One region of the Streptomyces sp. NPDC039480 genome, then DNA from elsewhere that is predicted to be linked to it. Evidence: riboswitches for the same ligand, from Rfam matches in the RefSeq annotation. Region 1 holds a riboswitch; each other region holds the start of a gene.
The links. Region 1 has a riboswitch for cobalamin ahead of ACZ56E_RS11510 (energy-coupling factor ABC transporter permease). Riboswitches for the same ligand answer to the same signal wherever they lie in the genome.
Positions count from the first base shown of each region.

Region 2: another riboswitch for cobalamin. It lies ahead of ACZ56E_RS09560 (ribonucleoside-diphosphate reductase subunit alpha); the one in region 1 lies ahead of ACZ56E_RS11510 (energy-coupling factor ABC transporter permease).
Region 3: another riboswitch for cobalamin. It lies ahead of ACZ56E_RS31185 (cobalamin biosynthesis protein); the one in region 1 lies ahead of ACZ56E_RS11510 (energy-coupling factor ABC transporter permease).

Region 1 is NZ_JBVITX010000003.1:186,583-191,355, forward strand. It holds gene cbiQ (cobalt ECF transporter T component CbiQ) at 1-733, opposite strand, end outside; gene ACZ56E_RS11505 (energy-coupling factor ABC transporter substrate-binding protein) at 740-1,162, opposite strand; gene ACZ56E_RS11510 (energy-coupling factor ABC transporter permease) at 1,162-1,890, opposite strand; cobalamin riboswitch at 1,921-2,104, opposite strand; gene ACZ56E_RS11515 (APH(3') family aminoglycoside O-phosphotransferase) at 2,208-3,029, opposite strand; gene ACZ56E_RS11520 (peptidoglycan recognition protein family protein) at 3,411-4,247, opposite strand.
Region 2 is NZ_JBVITX010000002.1:767,271-772,043, reverse strand. It holds gene mctP (monocarboxylate uptake permease MctP) at 1-510, shown strand, start outside; gene ACZ56E_RS09565 (GNAT family N-acetyltransferase) at 591-1,091, shown strand; cobalamin riboswitch at 1,153-1,275, shown strand; gene ACZ56E_RS09560 (ribonucleoside-diphosphate reductase subunit alpha) at 1,407-3,815, shown strand; gene ACZ56E_RS09555 (ribonucleotide-diphosphate reductase subunit beta) at 3,815-4,773, shown strand, end outside.
Region 3 is NZ_JBVITX010000011.1:295,394-300,166, forward strand. It holds gene ACZ56E_RS31185 (cobalamin biosynthesis protein) at 1-837, opposite strand, end outside; cobalamin riboswitch at 945-1,089, opposite strand; gene ACZ56E_RS31190 (hypothetical protein) at 1,198-1,422, opposite strand; gene ACZ56E_RS31195 (inorganic phosphate transporter) at 1,435-2,730, opposite strand; gene ACZ56E_RS31200 (class II aldolase/adducin family protein) at 3,040-3,726, shown strand; gene ACZ56E_RS31205 (alpha/beta hydrolase family protein) at 3,793-4,773, shown strand, end outside.

The DNA of each region.
Region 1 (4,773 bases):
CCAGTACGAGGGTCAGGGCCACCAGGCCCACGAGAAGTGCCGCGCCCGCGGCCAGGAAGGGCCGGGAGATCCGGGCCTCGGGCACGAGGACGCGCAGGGTGCCGTCGTAGCCGCGCCCGGCGAGCCCGGCCTGCAGCCGGCTCGCCCGGTCGAAGGCGCGCACGAACGCGGTGGCGCCGAGACCGGCGAGGGAGCGCCAGGTGGCAGCGCGGGTAGTGTGGCCGAGCCGGGCGGCCTGCGCCTGCCGGATCCGGCTCATGGAGTCCAGGAGCAGGAAGCTCATGCGGTACGTGACGAGTGCCACGTCCACGACCGGCGCGGGCACCCCCGCCTTCACCAGGCGGGGCAGCAGGTCCGACATGGGCGTGGTGAAGGCGAACAGGAGGACGCCGAGCGAGGCCGCGGAGGTCCGCAGAAGCAGACCGCCCGCGCGCGCCGGGCCGCCGTCCGCGAACGCCACGAACCCGTCCGGGCCGCCGACCTGGACGAGCAGGGTCAGGGCGCCGGTCACGCAGAAGCCGAGCGGCACACGGTAGGCGCGCCACAGTTTGCCGGGCGGCACGCCCGCCGGGCCGAGCAGCAGGGCGAGCGCGGCGACCAGCACCAGGACGGCGCCCGGCCAGGGCGGCAGCGAGATGGCCAGGACGGTGAGGCCGAGACCGAGCACGGCCTTGTCCACGGGATGCCGGCGGCGCCAGCGACTGCTGTGCGCCGCCGCGTCGATGGGCAGCACGCCGGGTCAGACCCGCTCGGTCCCGGACCGGGGGCCGTCCACGTCGACCGGCTCACCGGAGCCGGTCGACGTGGACGGCCCCACTGCTTCCGTCCCCGCTGCTTCTGGTCGCGTCGCTTCGTCCCGTGCCTGTTCCGCGCCCTGGCGGCGGCCCTTGCGCAGCCCGAAGTAGTACGCGAGGACGCCCGCGCCGATGGCCGCCTGCAGGGCGAACAGCGCCGACTCGACTTCCCCGGACGGGGGTTCGTACAGCGGCGAGAACCATGGATCATAGTCCGGGTCGATCTCGGTGATCGCCGTCTCGGCCTGGGCGTCGGCGCCGGCGAACGGCTCTTCCTCGTCGTCGCCGAGACCGAGCGCCAGGGGAAGGACCGCGAGCGCGGCGACGATGAGGAGCAGCAGTGTGTTGATCTTCGCGTTCCGGCTCATCAGGCGCTGGCCCCCGTCTCGGTCTTCTTCGTCGTGTCCGCCTTCTTCGCGGTGTCCGCCTGCTTGCGCTGCAGCAGTACGCCGAGGCGGGTCAGTTCGCCCTTGCTGGACTGCACGAGCAGACGCATCACCAGGACGGTGAGCAGGCCTTCGCTGACGGCCAGGGGGATCTGCGTGACGGCGAAGATGCCGCCGAACTTGCCCAGGGCGCCCAGGAAACCGCTGCCGGGGTCGGGGAACGCGAGGGCCAGCTGGACGCTGGTGACGCAGTACGTGGTCAGGTCGGCGACGAATGCCCCGAAGAACACGGTGACCATGAGCGGCACGTCGTACCGCCTCAGGAGCCGGTAGACCGCGTAACCCGCCCAGGGGCCGATGATCGCCATGGAGAACACGTTGGCGCCCAGGGTGGTGAGTCCGCCGTGGGCGAGCAGCAGGGCCTGGAAGAGCAGGGTGATGGTGCCGAGCACCGTCATGATCGGTGGCCGGAACAGGATCGCCCCGAGCCCGGTCCCCGTCGGGTGCGAGCAACTGCCCGTCACCGAGGGGATTTTCAACGCGGAAAGGACAAACGTGAAGGCCCCGGAGGCACCGAGGAGCAGCGTGCTCTCCGGGTGTTCCTTGACTTCACGGGTCAGGGAGCGGACTCCGTGGACGACGAACGGCGCGGACGCTACGCCCCAGGCGATCGCGTGCGCCGGCGGGAGGAAACCCTCGGCTATGTGCATGGCTCAGCAGACCCTCTCCAGCACCTCGTGGATGGACAACGTGCCTTGGCCGGTCTCCTGGCTGACGGGTCGTACCGACCGGACTCCGCCTTCCCGGGTACGTGTGCACCCAGTGGCTGCCGCGAGGGCTGGAGCCGGACTTCCCGATCACAGTGGCGAGGGCCGCACCGGCATCACACCGGATTTCCCGAGCACCAAGGCGTGGTGACACTAGTGCGCAAAGATCTGCCTGACAACTTGCACGCGGGTCGCGCCGGTGGCACACCCGAGCGCACACCACCACCGCGTACGCCCCTGCTCAGAGGCTGTCCGCCCGGTCAGAAGAATTCGTCGAGCAGCCGGTAGAAGTCCAGCTTCTCCTTGTCGGCCGCGGTCGCCGTCTGCTCCTCGTACCGCCGCAGGAACCGTTCGGCGTACTCGGGTCCGAACCAGGGGTCTTCCTCGTGCGCCAACTCCCTTACGAGTATGGCGAGATCGGTGTGCCGGTCCGCCCTGCCGAGGCGGACGACGTCGATGACTCCGGTGACGCGGCAGGTGTCGGGGTCGAGGAGGACGTTCTCCGGGGTGAGGTCGCCGTGGGTGACGACCAGGTCCTCCGCCGCCGGGCGGGTGCGGCGCAGTTCGTCGAGGAGGCGCTGCCCGGTCCATCCGGCGCGCTCCTCGTCGAGATCGTCCAGGTCCAGCAGGCCTTCGGCGACGTGGTGTGCGGCCTGCTCCATGGTGACCGGCAGGGAGCGGTCGAACGGGCAGTCCTCCAGGGGCAGTCGGTGCAGGGCTCCGGCGAGGTCGGCGAGCGACTCGGCCACGGCGTACCGCTGCTCCGCAGGCCACTCGTCGGCGGCCGGTCTGCCGGGCACCGCCTCGGTCACCAGCCACGCCGTGCGGTCGTCGGCGCCCCGCTCGACGATGCGCGGCACCGGGATGCCCCGCCCGGCGAGCCAGGCGAGGCGGTCGGCCTCGCCCTGCAGGTCGGAGGGTGATCCGTCGTGCGTGACGGGGGCGGTCTTCACGTACAACTCGGGTTTGCCCGCGTCCGCTCCGGTGAGGCGGTGCACCCCGGCGCCCGATGCGCCGTTCGTCGCGCGGGTCCAGCGGTATGCGGCGTACCTCTGTCTCAGATCGCTGCTCATGATCGGCATCATGGCAGCGACTTCCTGCGGGGCCCACTTGATATTTCGGAGGGGGTGTTGATCCGTTGCCGGTGCGAACTTTGTCAGTTTGCGTGGGGGGTGACTCCCTGCAGGCTGCAGAGCCCAGGCCGTCCCACCCCACACTGATCGCCACGGCGACATTCGCCGTGGGCGCGCCCCTCATTACGCGGGCACCCCTCGGAGTGCCTCGCCATCGTCCACGTGGAGCGGTCGGAGGCAGCAAGAGCCGCCTAAGGGGCGTGCACTTCAGCAAACTGCCACGGACGAACAGACCGGTGCGGTGCGGCGCGCGTCCCGCCTCGCGCGAGGATGTCGACGGCACGGTGGTGCCGTACATCGGTCTCTGCGGGCCGTTGCTGGCGCCTCGGTTCATCTGCCCTGGAGCCGGGCTGCGGCTTCTCTGATCGTCGGCATCTCGGCGGTCAGGGACGCTCCGGGGCAGGACGTGGCGTAGCCGTCCTTGTGGGCCGCGATCGTGTGGAAGACCGCGTCGGTCCCTGCCGCGAACCGGCTCCGGCTGTTGGTGGAGACCAGCCGCGCCGAACCGCGCGGGTCGACGCCCGAGAGGCCGAGCTTCCAGGCGGCGAGCGCGGCGATGGCGTCGGTCATCGCCTTGGGCACCGGAGTCCCCGCCGTGAATGTGCCGATCGCCGCCACGCCCGTCGAGCCCCGGTTGAAGCCCTGCGCGTGCGCCCCGACGACGGGCCTGTCGGTGCCGCCCGCGCGCCCCTCGTAGAGCGTGCCGCAGCGGTCCACGAGGAAGTTGTAGCCGATGTCGTCCCAGTCCCTGTCCGCCTCCTGGCCGGTGTAGAGCGAGCGGATGATGCGTGGGACGTCGTCGCAGTCGTAGCCGTTCGGGGAGTCGGTGTGGTGGATGAAGACGGCCTCGACCCGGTCCGCGTAACGGGCGGGCGGCGGGGTGGCTGTCCCCGGCGCCAGCCAGGCCGTGCGGGGCAGGATGCGTGGGGGCGCCGCGCGGAACGCCGCGTACGACGAGGGCACCTGGCGCGCGGGCCGAGCGGCGGCGGGCATGACGGAGCGATGTCCCGGGGCGGTCGCCCGGAGGGAGGTTCCGTCGTCGCCGGCGGGCACCACGGGATCGATGCCGGCCGCGCACACCAGCAGCGCTACGACGGCCGCCGCACCGGGCAGCACCCCCAGTGCCCCACGCAGGGCGCTCGGCAGCACAACCTTCGGCAAGTGCATCCCGGGCTGCGCGAGGGCGCTCGGCACACGCGCCCCTGCCCGCGTGAGGGCGTTCGGCACGCACGAACCGGATGCCGCGAGGGGGTTCGGCCCGCGCGACCCGGACCTCACGAAGACGCTCCGCACCCGCGACCCGAACCGCACGAAGACATTCCGCACGCGCGACCTGGACCGCGCAAGGACGTTCCACACGCGCGAACCGGACCGTGCGAAGACATCCCGCACCCGCGACCTGGACCGCACAAGGACGTTCCGCACGCACGAACCAGACCGCTCGAAGACGCTCCGCACGCACGACCCGGACCGCACGAAGACATTCCGCACCCGCGACCCGGACCGCGCGCGAGCGTTCGGCACGCGTGACCGGGACCGCCTGGAGAAGACACGCATGGTGTCACCCTCCGACCGGCCGGCAAGCAGCGCGCTACCGGCTGCGGCAGTCGGCGCAACCGGCGGGCGGCCCGTCCGCGGACGGGGGAGAAGGGCCGGGCGGGCCCCCGGCAGCGGACGCGGGGGAACGAACCGG
Region 2 (4,773 bases), on a different contig from region 1:
ATCAAGCCGGACGCGACGCCCGCGCAGGAGACCAAGGTCTCCAAGCTCGTCTCGCTCATGGTGAAGGTGGGCGCCCTCGTCTTCGTCCTCGGCATGGACAAGACCGTCGCGATCAACTTCCAGCTCCTGGGCGGCATCTGGATCCTGCAGACGATGCCCGCGCTGGTCGGCGGCCTGTTCACCCGGTGGTTCCACCGCTGGGCGCTGCTCGCGGGCTGGGCGGTCGGCATGGTCTACGGCACGCTCGCCGCGTACGGCGTCGCCTCGCCCACGCAGAAACACTTCGGCGGCTCGTCCGACACGATCCCGGGCATCGGCGAGATCGGCTACATCGGCCTCACCGCGTTCGTCCTGAACGTGGTCGTGACCGTCGTCCTCACCTTCGTCCTGAAGGCGCTGAAGGCGCCCGAGGGCATCGACGAGACGTCGCCGGAGGACTACACGGCGGACGCCGGCGACCCCGGCGTCGTCCAGGAACTGCCGAAGGCGACAGCGGGCGCCGGGCACTGATCCGCACCACCGCGCACGCGACTCGGGCCGCCGGAAAAAACCGGCGGCCCTTTGTCGTACCCGTGTTGCACACTGCGCCCATGGATTTCACGATCAGCATCAGAGAGGCACGACCCGAGGACTACGAGACCATCGGCGAGCTCACCGCGCAGGCCTATCTCTCCGAGGGGCACCTGGACTTCGGCGCGGAGGACCCCTATCTCACGGTGCTGCGCGACGTGCCGGCGCGGGCGGCGGCGGCCGAGGTCCTGGTGGCCGCGGCGGACGGGCAGGTGCTCGGCTGCGTCACCTACGTGCCGGCCGGCGGCCCGATGGCCGACATCGCGCGGGACAACGAGGCGGAGATCCGCATGCTGGCCGTCTCCCCCGAGACGCGGGGCCGGGGCGTGGGCGAGACGCTCGTACGGGAGTGCGTGCGACGCGCCGAGGAGGCGGGCCGCGGCGCGCTCGTCCTGTCCACGCAGAGGTCCATGCACGCCGCCCACCGGCTGTACGAGCGCCTCGGCTTCGTGCGGACGCCCGAGCGCGACTGGAGGCCGATCGAGACGGTGCCACTGCTGACGTACGCATTGAAACTCTAGTCACCGCCCCCGCAAGCCGACACAAGATGTGGGCCTGCTTCAAGAGCGCGGCACAAGATGTATGCTCATGCTCGCTGTCGCCGCAGGGGAATCCGGTGCAAGTCCGGAACTGTCCCGCAACGGTAGACGTGTACGCATTTGTCGTACGCGGAGTCCGAAGACCTGCCGGCAGTGCACCCGTGCCGTCCGGCCCGGGTGCCGACCGTCCGGGCCTCGTGGAATGGGCCGGTGGACGCGGTACGCCGCCCTGCCCGGGTGCGCCCGTGTGTGCCGTCCTCTCCCCCAGGCCCAGAGCCGAGCGAGGGAGAGCTCCACGTGACCATCGCGCCTGCCGAACCTGCGTCAGCGCTGTCACAGTCGACCGCCGAGGGTACCGAAGGCACCGACGGACCGGGGGCCGCGCTGCTGCGGACCCTGACCGACCTCACCGCCGACCTCCCCGACACCGACCCCGGCCGGGTCGCCGCCGCCGCGCTGCGCGGCCGGTCGGCCAGAGCCGACGAGTCGGAGCTGCGCGAGCTGGCGACCGAGGCGGCCGCGGGGCTCATCTCGGAGGACCCGGCCTACTCCCGGCTCGCCGCCCGGCTGCTCACCCTCTCCATCACCGCCGAGGCCGCGTCGCAGGGCGTGCGCTCCTTCACCGAGTCGATCGCCGTCGGCCACCGCGAGGGCCTGATCGCCGACCGCACGGCGTCCTTCGTCACCGAACACGCGGCCCGGCTCGACGCGCTCGTGGAGGCCGCGCTCGCCGACGGCGCCGACCTCCGCTTCGAGTACTTCGGCCTGCGCACCCTGCACAGCCGCTATCTGCTGCGCCACCCCATCACCCGGCAGGTCATCGAGACGCCGCAGCACTTCATGCTGCGCGTGGCGAGCGGCCTCGCGGAGGACGGCAGCGCACGCGCGCTCGACGAAGTGGCCGCGCTGTACCGCCTGATGAGCCGCCTGGACTACCTGCCGTCCTCGCCGACGCTCTTCAACTCCGGCACCCGCCACCCGCAGATGTCGTCCTGCTACCTCCTCGACTCCCCGCTGGACGAGCTCGACTCGATCTACGACCGCTACCACCAGGTCGCGCGGCTCTCCAAGCACGCGGGCGGCATCGGCCTCTCGTACTCCCGCATCCGCTCCCGGGGTTCGCTGATCCGCGGGACGAACGGGCACTCGAACGGCATCGTGCCGTTCCTGAAGACCCTGGACGCCTCGGTCGCCGCCGTGAACCAGGGCGGCCGGCGCAAGGGCGCGGCCGCGGTCTACCTGGAGACCTGGCACTCCGACATCGAGGAGTTCCTGGAGCTGCGCGACAACACGGGTGAGGACCAGCGGCGCACGCACAACCTCAACCTCGCGCACTGGATCCCCGACGAGTTCATGCGCCGGGTCGCCGCCGACCAGCAGTGGTCGCTGTTCTCGCCGTCCGACGTGCCCGAGCTCGTCGACCTGTGGGGCGAGGAGTTCGACGCCGCCTACCGCGCCGCCGAGGCCGCCGGGCTCGCGAAGAAGACCATGTCGGCCCGTGACCTGTACGGCCGCATGATGCGCACCCTCGCGCAGACCGGCAACGGCTGGATGACGTTCAAGGACGCCGCCAACCGCACCGCCAACCAGACGGCGGAGCCCGGCCACACCGTGCACTCCTCGAACCTCTGCACGGAGATCCTGGAGGTGACGGACGACGGGGAGACGGCCGTCTGCAACCTCGGCTCGGTGAACCTCGGCGCGTTCGTGGACCAGGAGGCGGGTGACATCGACTGGGAGCGGCTCGACGAGACCGTCCGCACCGCCGTCACCTTCCTCGACCGCGTCGTCGACATCAACTTCTACCCGACCGAGCAGGCCGGCCGCTCCAACGCCAAGTGGCGCCCGGTGGGCCTCGGCGCGATGGGCCTCCAGGACGTCTTCTTCCAGCTGAAGCTGCCCTTCGACTCCCCCGAGGCCCGCGCCCTCTCCACCCGCATCGCCGAGCGGATCATGCTCGCCGCGTACGAGGCCTCCGCGGACCTCGCCGAGCGCAACGGCCCCCTCCCCGCCTGGGAGAAGACCCGCACGGCCCGCGGTGTCCTGCACCCCGACCACTACGGCGTCGAGCTGACCTGGCCCGAGCGCTGGGCGGCCCTGCGGGAACGTATCGCCACCACCGGCATGCGCAACTCGCTGCTGCTCGCCATCGCGCCGACCGCGACCATCGCGTCCATCGCGGGCGTCTACGAGTGCATCGAGCCGCAGGTCTCCAACCTCTTCAAGCGCGAGACGCTGTCCGGCGAGTTCCTCCAGGTCAACGCCTATCTGGTGGAGGAGCTGAAGCGGCTCGGCGTCTGGGACGCGCAGACCCGCGAGGCGCTGCGCGAGGCCAACGGCTCGGTGCAGGGCTTCAGCTGGATCCCCGCGGACGTGCGGGCGCTGTACCGCACGGCGTGGGAGATCCCGCAGCGCGGCCTGATCGACATGGCCGCGGCCCGCACCCCGTTCCTCGACCAGGCGCAGTCCCTGAACCTGTTCCTGGAGACGCCGACCATCGGCAAGCTCTCCTCGATGTACGCGTACGCCTGGCAGTCGGGCCTGAAGACCACGTACTACCTGCGCTCGCGCCCCGCCACCCGCATCGCCCGCGCCGCCGGCGGCTCCCAGACCGCCACCGCCGCCCCCGTCCCCGCGCAGGCCACGGCCGAGGAAGCCGTCGCCTGCTCCCTGGAAAACCCCGAGTCCTGCGAGGCCTGCCAGTAATGAGCTCCACCACCAACGCCGAGAAGAACCTCCTCGACCCGGGCTTCGAGCTGACCCTGCGCCCCATGCGCTACCCGGACTTCTACGAGCGCTACCGGGACGCGATCAAGAACACCTGGACCGTCGAGGAGGTCGACCTCCACTCGGACGTCGCCGACCTGGCGAAGATGACGCCCGAGGAGCAGCACCTGATCGGCCGGCTCGTCGCGTTCTTCGCGACCGGCGACTCGATCGTCTCCAACAACCTCGTGCTCACGCTCTACAAGCACATCAACTCCCCCGAGGCCCGTCTTTACTTGAGCCGTCAGCTCTTCGAGGAGGCCGTGCACGTCCAGTTCTATCTGACGCTGCTCGACACCTATCTGCCCGACCCCGAGGACCGGGCCGCCGCGTTCGACGCGGTGGAGGAGATCCCCTCCATCCGGGAGAAGGCGCAGTTCTGCTTCAAGTGGATGGACTCGGTCGAGAAGCTGGACCGGCTGGAGACGCAGGCCGACCGCCGCCGCTTCCTGCTCAACCTCATCTGCTTCGCGGCGTGCATCGAGGGCCTCTTCTTCTACGGTGCCTTCGCGTACGTCTACTGGTTCCGCAGCCGGGGTCTGCTGCACGGCCTGGCGACGGGCACCAACTGGGTGTTCCGTGACGAGACGATGCACATGAGCTTCGCCTTCGACGTCGTCGACACCGTCCGCAAGGAGGAGCCCGAGCTCTTCGACGACGCGCTGCAGACGCAGGTGACGGACATGCTCAAGGAGGCCGTCGAGGCGGAGCTGCAGTTCGCGCGCGACCTGTGCGGCGAGGGTCTGCCGGGCATGAACACCGACTCGATGCGCGAGTACCTGGAGTGCGTCGCCGACCAGCGCCTCCAGCGCCTCGGCTTCGCGCCGGTCTACGGCTCCGAGAACCCCTTCTCCTTCATGGAGCTGCAGGGCGTCCAGGAGCTGACCAACTTCTTCGA
Region 3 (4,773 bases), on a different contig from region 1:
CCGCACGTCCCGCCCCGACCCGTTCAGGACGGGCCGGTGCTCGACCCGCCCCGCGTACGAGAGGGTCCCCCCGAGCCGCACGCCCAACGCCCCCGCGAAGGCGGCCTCGACGGGCCCCGCGTTGGGACTGGGGTGCTGCGCGGCGTCGGAACGCCACGCCTTGACCGCCCCCGACGGCGAGTCCCCCGCCAGCACGGCCAGCGCGGCGGTGAGCCGCGCCCCCGGCCACCCGAAGACGTCGTCGAGACGGGCCGAGGCCCACCCGTAACGCCGGTACCTCGACGACTTGTGGCCGACCATCGCGTCCAGCGTGTTCACGGCGCGGAAGGCGACGAGCCCCGGCACCCCGCCGATGGCGCCCCACACGAGCGCCCCCACCACCGCGTCGGACGTGTTCTCGGCAACGGACTCCACGACGGCCCGTGCGACGCCGTCGGCGTCCAGCGCCTGCGGGTCGCGCCCGCACAGATGCGGCAGCCGCTCCCGCGCGACCTCGATGTCGTCGGCCTCCAGCGCCCCGCCGACGGCCCGCGCCTCACGGCCGAGGGAGGTGCCGCCGACCACGGCCCAGGTCGCGGCGGCGGTCAGCGCCACCGAACCGGCGCGTGACCGGCGTACGAGAGAAGAGGCGAGGGCTGCGGCGCCCGCCGCGCCCCCGGCGCACACCACGGCGTGCAGCGCGCCCCACCCGCGGTGGTCACGCCACAGCATCCGCTCGACGGCGCCCGCGGCACGTCCGAACGCGGCGACCGGATGGCCCCGGCGCGGATCGCCGAGCAGCAGGTCACCGAGGAGTCCGGCGGCGGCGCCGTACGCGAAGTCGCGATCGGCACTCATGGGCTCAGCCCGTCGCTGCACTGAGGAGGGAACTCGTACTCAGGGAAGGAACCGGCAACGGGCGGCCGCGCATGGCGATATGTCCTCACTCAGGGTGTCCGCGCCCTGGTTCGACGTGATCGGCGGCGAGAGTTCCTGGCTCACGGGGAGCGTCGCTCCCCGGTGACAGTGGCGGGACCGCGCCGGATTCGCACCGGCTTCCTCTTCTGCCGCCGTAGTTGGCCCCGGCAGTCCACCACGCCCCGCGAATGCCCGTCAACTCGCCGTTGACCTGCGGCGGGAGAGTGTGTTGGGGCCCACACACGCCGGTGGGGCGCGAAGCGTTCCGCACGCTCCGCGCCCCACCGGGGAACTCCGCTGTCAGGCGACGATCAGATAGATCCCGTACGCCACGGCCGCCGCGCACAGCGCGAAGCAGGCGTACGCGCCGGTGCGCGCCATGGCCGCGGAACCGCCGTCCGATGCGGCCGCCGTCTCCTGCTTGGAGAGGCCGACGACGCCGAGGGTGAACAGGCCCACCAGGGCCACCGTCACCGCGAGGCTGACTCCGAAGACGGAGCCGAGAGCTGCCCAGTCGATGCTCATGGTGATCTGTCCTTATACCGTCGCGGTCCTGGCGGGTTCCGCCATGGCACCGGTCGTGGTGGTGGTCGGGGCCGTGACGGTGGCCTTGACGGCCTCGTCGGGGCCGGTCGAGGCGGCCATCGCGCCCGTCGGGGGCGGGGTGACGGCGGCGATCGCGGTGGTCACGACGCCCGCGGGCTCGGCACCGGTGGCGCCGTCGTGACGGATCTCGTCGTCGGTGACGTTGGTGTGGTCGACGGCGTTGCGCCGCGAGAGCGCCCAGATGACGGCCGAGCCGGCGACCAGGAGCGCGGCGGTGACCGCGACGCCCCAGGGGCCCTGCTTGGTGAGGAACTCGGCGCCCGCGCCGACCAGGCCGGCGGCCGGCAGCGTCAGACCCCAGGCGACGAACATCCGGGTCGCGGTCGACCAGCGGACCACGCCGCCCTTGCGGCCGAGGCCCGCGCCCATCACGGCGCCGGAGCAGGACTGGGTGGTGGAGAGCGAGAAGCCCAGGTGGGAGGAGGCCAGGATGACCGTCGCGGCGCTGGTCTGGGCGGCGAAGCCCTGCTGCGGCTGGAGGTCGGTGAGGCCCTTGCCCATGGTGCGGATGATGCGCCAGCCGCCGAGGTACGTACCGAGGGCGATGGCCACACCGGCCGAGACGATGACCCACATCGGGGGGTTCGCGCCGGGGTTCAGGACGCCGCCGGTGACCAGGGCGAGCGTGATGATGCCCATGGTCTTCTGCGCGTCGTTCGTGCCGTGGGCCAGCGAGACCAGGCCCGCGGAGGCGATCTGGCCCGCGCGGTAGCCCTTCGCGGTGGCCTTGGTGTCGGTGTTGCGGCCGATCCGGTACGTCAGGCGCGTGGCCAGCGTCGCGGCGAGACCCGCCACGAGCGGCGCGGCGAGGGCCGGGATCAGGATCTTGGTGACGACGGTGCCGCCGTCGATCGACGACCAGCCCATCGACATGACCGCGGCGCCGATGAGGCCGCCGAAGAGGGCGTGGGAGGAGCTGGAGGGCAGGCCCACCAGCCAGGTCAGGAGATTCCAGAGAATCGCGCCGACGAGCGCGGCGAAGATGACCTCGGTTTTCAGGCCGTCCTCGTTGACGATGCCGCCGGAGATCGTCTTGGCGACTTCGACGGAGAGGAAGGCTCCGACGAGGTTGAGCACGGCGGACATGGCCACCGCCGTCTTGGGCTTGAGAGCGCCGGTCGAGATGGTCGTCGCCATCGCGTTGGCAGTGTCGTGGAAACCGTTCGTGAAATCGAACACGAGAGCGGTGACGATCACGATCCCGAGGAGAAGCGTGATGTGTTCCATTTACCCAGGCTTCTGTTGGACGTCAGTGGCATGTGGAACGTAGGCAACCTGGGTGAACGGAAAGTGAACTGGGACGGGCGGTGCGGTGACCCGAAGTGGAGTGCCATCGCTCCGTATCGACCAGGTGTCCGATGACGATCGTACGGATCGGGGGCAGGAAGCCCGCAAACTGGGCGGAGTGTTGCGCTCCGCCATCCGGCGGCGACCCCCGCGCGACCCGCCCCCACCGGCCCCGCGACCTCCCGAAGAGATCCTGATCACGCCGAGGGCCGCCGGTAACCGGAATCGCCCGGCTGGCAGGATCGCCGCATGACTGAGCAGCGGCACGACGAGGGTGGGGACGCGGCGCGCGACGCCGTCCGGAAAGCCTGGGCCGAGCTGGTCCTCACGGCCCGCAGGACGGTGGAGGACGGCCTGGTCGTCGGCACCTCGGGCAACGTCTCCGTACGCGTCGGCGGGACCGTCCTCGTCACCCCGAGCGGGGTCCCGTACGACCGGCTGCGGCCCGAGGACGCGGTCGGCGTCGACCTCGAAGGACGGCAAGTCCTCGGCGATCTCGCGCCGACCAGCGAACTCCCCATGCACCTCGCGATCTACCGCGACACCGACGCGGGCGCCGTCGTCCACACCCACGCGGTGCACGCCACGGCCGTCTCGATGCTGGTCCCCGAGCTCCCGGCGGTCCACTACATGACCGGCGCACTCGGCGGCCCCGTCCGCGTCGCGCCCTACGCCCTGTACGGCACCGACGAGCTGGCCGGGCACATGCTCCGCGCCCTGCGCGACCGCACGGGCTGCCTCCTCCAGAACCACGGAACGGTCACCTACGGAGACGACCTCTCCCAGGCGTACGACCGCACCGCCCAGCTGGAGTGGATGTCCCGCCTCTGGCTCACGGCCGCCGCGGTCCCCGGCCACACACCGACGCTCCTCTCCCCGGACCAGCTGCGCGCAGCACAGGACAAACTGCGGGGCTACGGTCAGCCCGGGGACTGACCGGGCACGTCACTCCGGAGGCATCGCCCACTGGCCCCGGAGCCCTCGGCCCCGGACACTGGACCCGTGCGCCCAGCCAAAGCGACGGCAGCGGCCGTCACCGCAGTAACAGCCGCCCTGGGGGCGGCCGCGGCCGCCATCGCGGCGGGCCGTTTCGCCAGCGACGCCGCCCTCAAGGCGCCCCCGGGCCGCCCTCTGCCGACCGAGCCCCGCCTCACCGTGCACGCCACGGCCGCAGGCCAGGTCGGCCTGACCCGCGCCCTCGCCAGCCGCCGCCCCGGCACGTACGGCCTGAGCGGCCCCGGCACCCACGCGATCGTCGGCCCCGTCCTGGAGTCCGCCCCCCACGAGGCCGACACGGTCGTACGCCGCCTCGAAGCCGTCACCCGCGGCTCCCTGGAACCCGGCGACCGCGTCTGGCTCACCCCGCAGGTCCACATCGGGGACCCGCGCACCGCGCTCGGCCTCGACCACACGGACGTCGACATCGCCGGCGAGCTCGGCGCCCTGCCCGCCTGGTTCGTGTCCGGCGCCCGGGACACCTGGGTCATCACCGTCCACGGCCTCGGCACCACCCGCGAACACCCCATGGTCGTCATGGACTTCCTGCACCGCCTGCGGGTCCCCGTCCTCGACCTCGCCTACCGCGGCGACCCCGGCGCGCCCCGCTCCCCGGACGGCCTCGGCCACCTCGGCGAGACGGAGTGGCGCGACCTGGACGCCGCCATCCGCCACGCCGTGCGCCACGGCGCCGAGCGGGTCGTCCTGCACGGCTGGTCCACCGGCGCCGCCATGTGCCTGCACGCCGCGGGGCACTCGGCGCTGCGCGACCGCGTCGGCGGCCTCGTCCTCGACTCACCGGTACTGAACTGGGAAACCACCCTGCGCGCCCTCGCCGGCGCCCGGCGCACCCCCGGGCCCCTCCTTCCGCTTGCGGTCCGTGCGGCCCAAGGCCGCACGGGGCTGCGCGGCGACCGGCTGCCCGCCGCTGCGGACCCCGCGGCGCTGCGGGTGCCGACCCTGGTCGTGCACGGCCCCGACGACGCC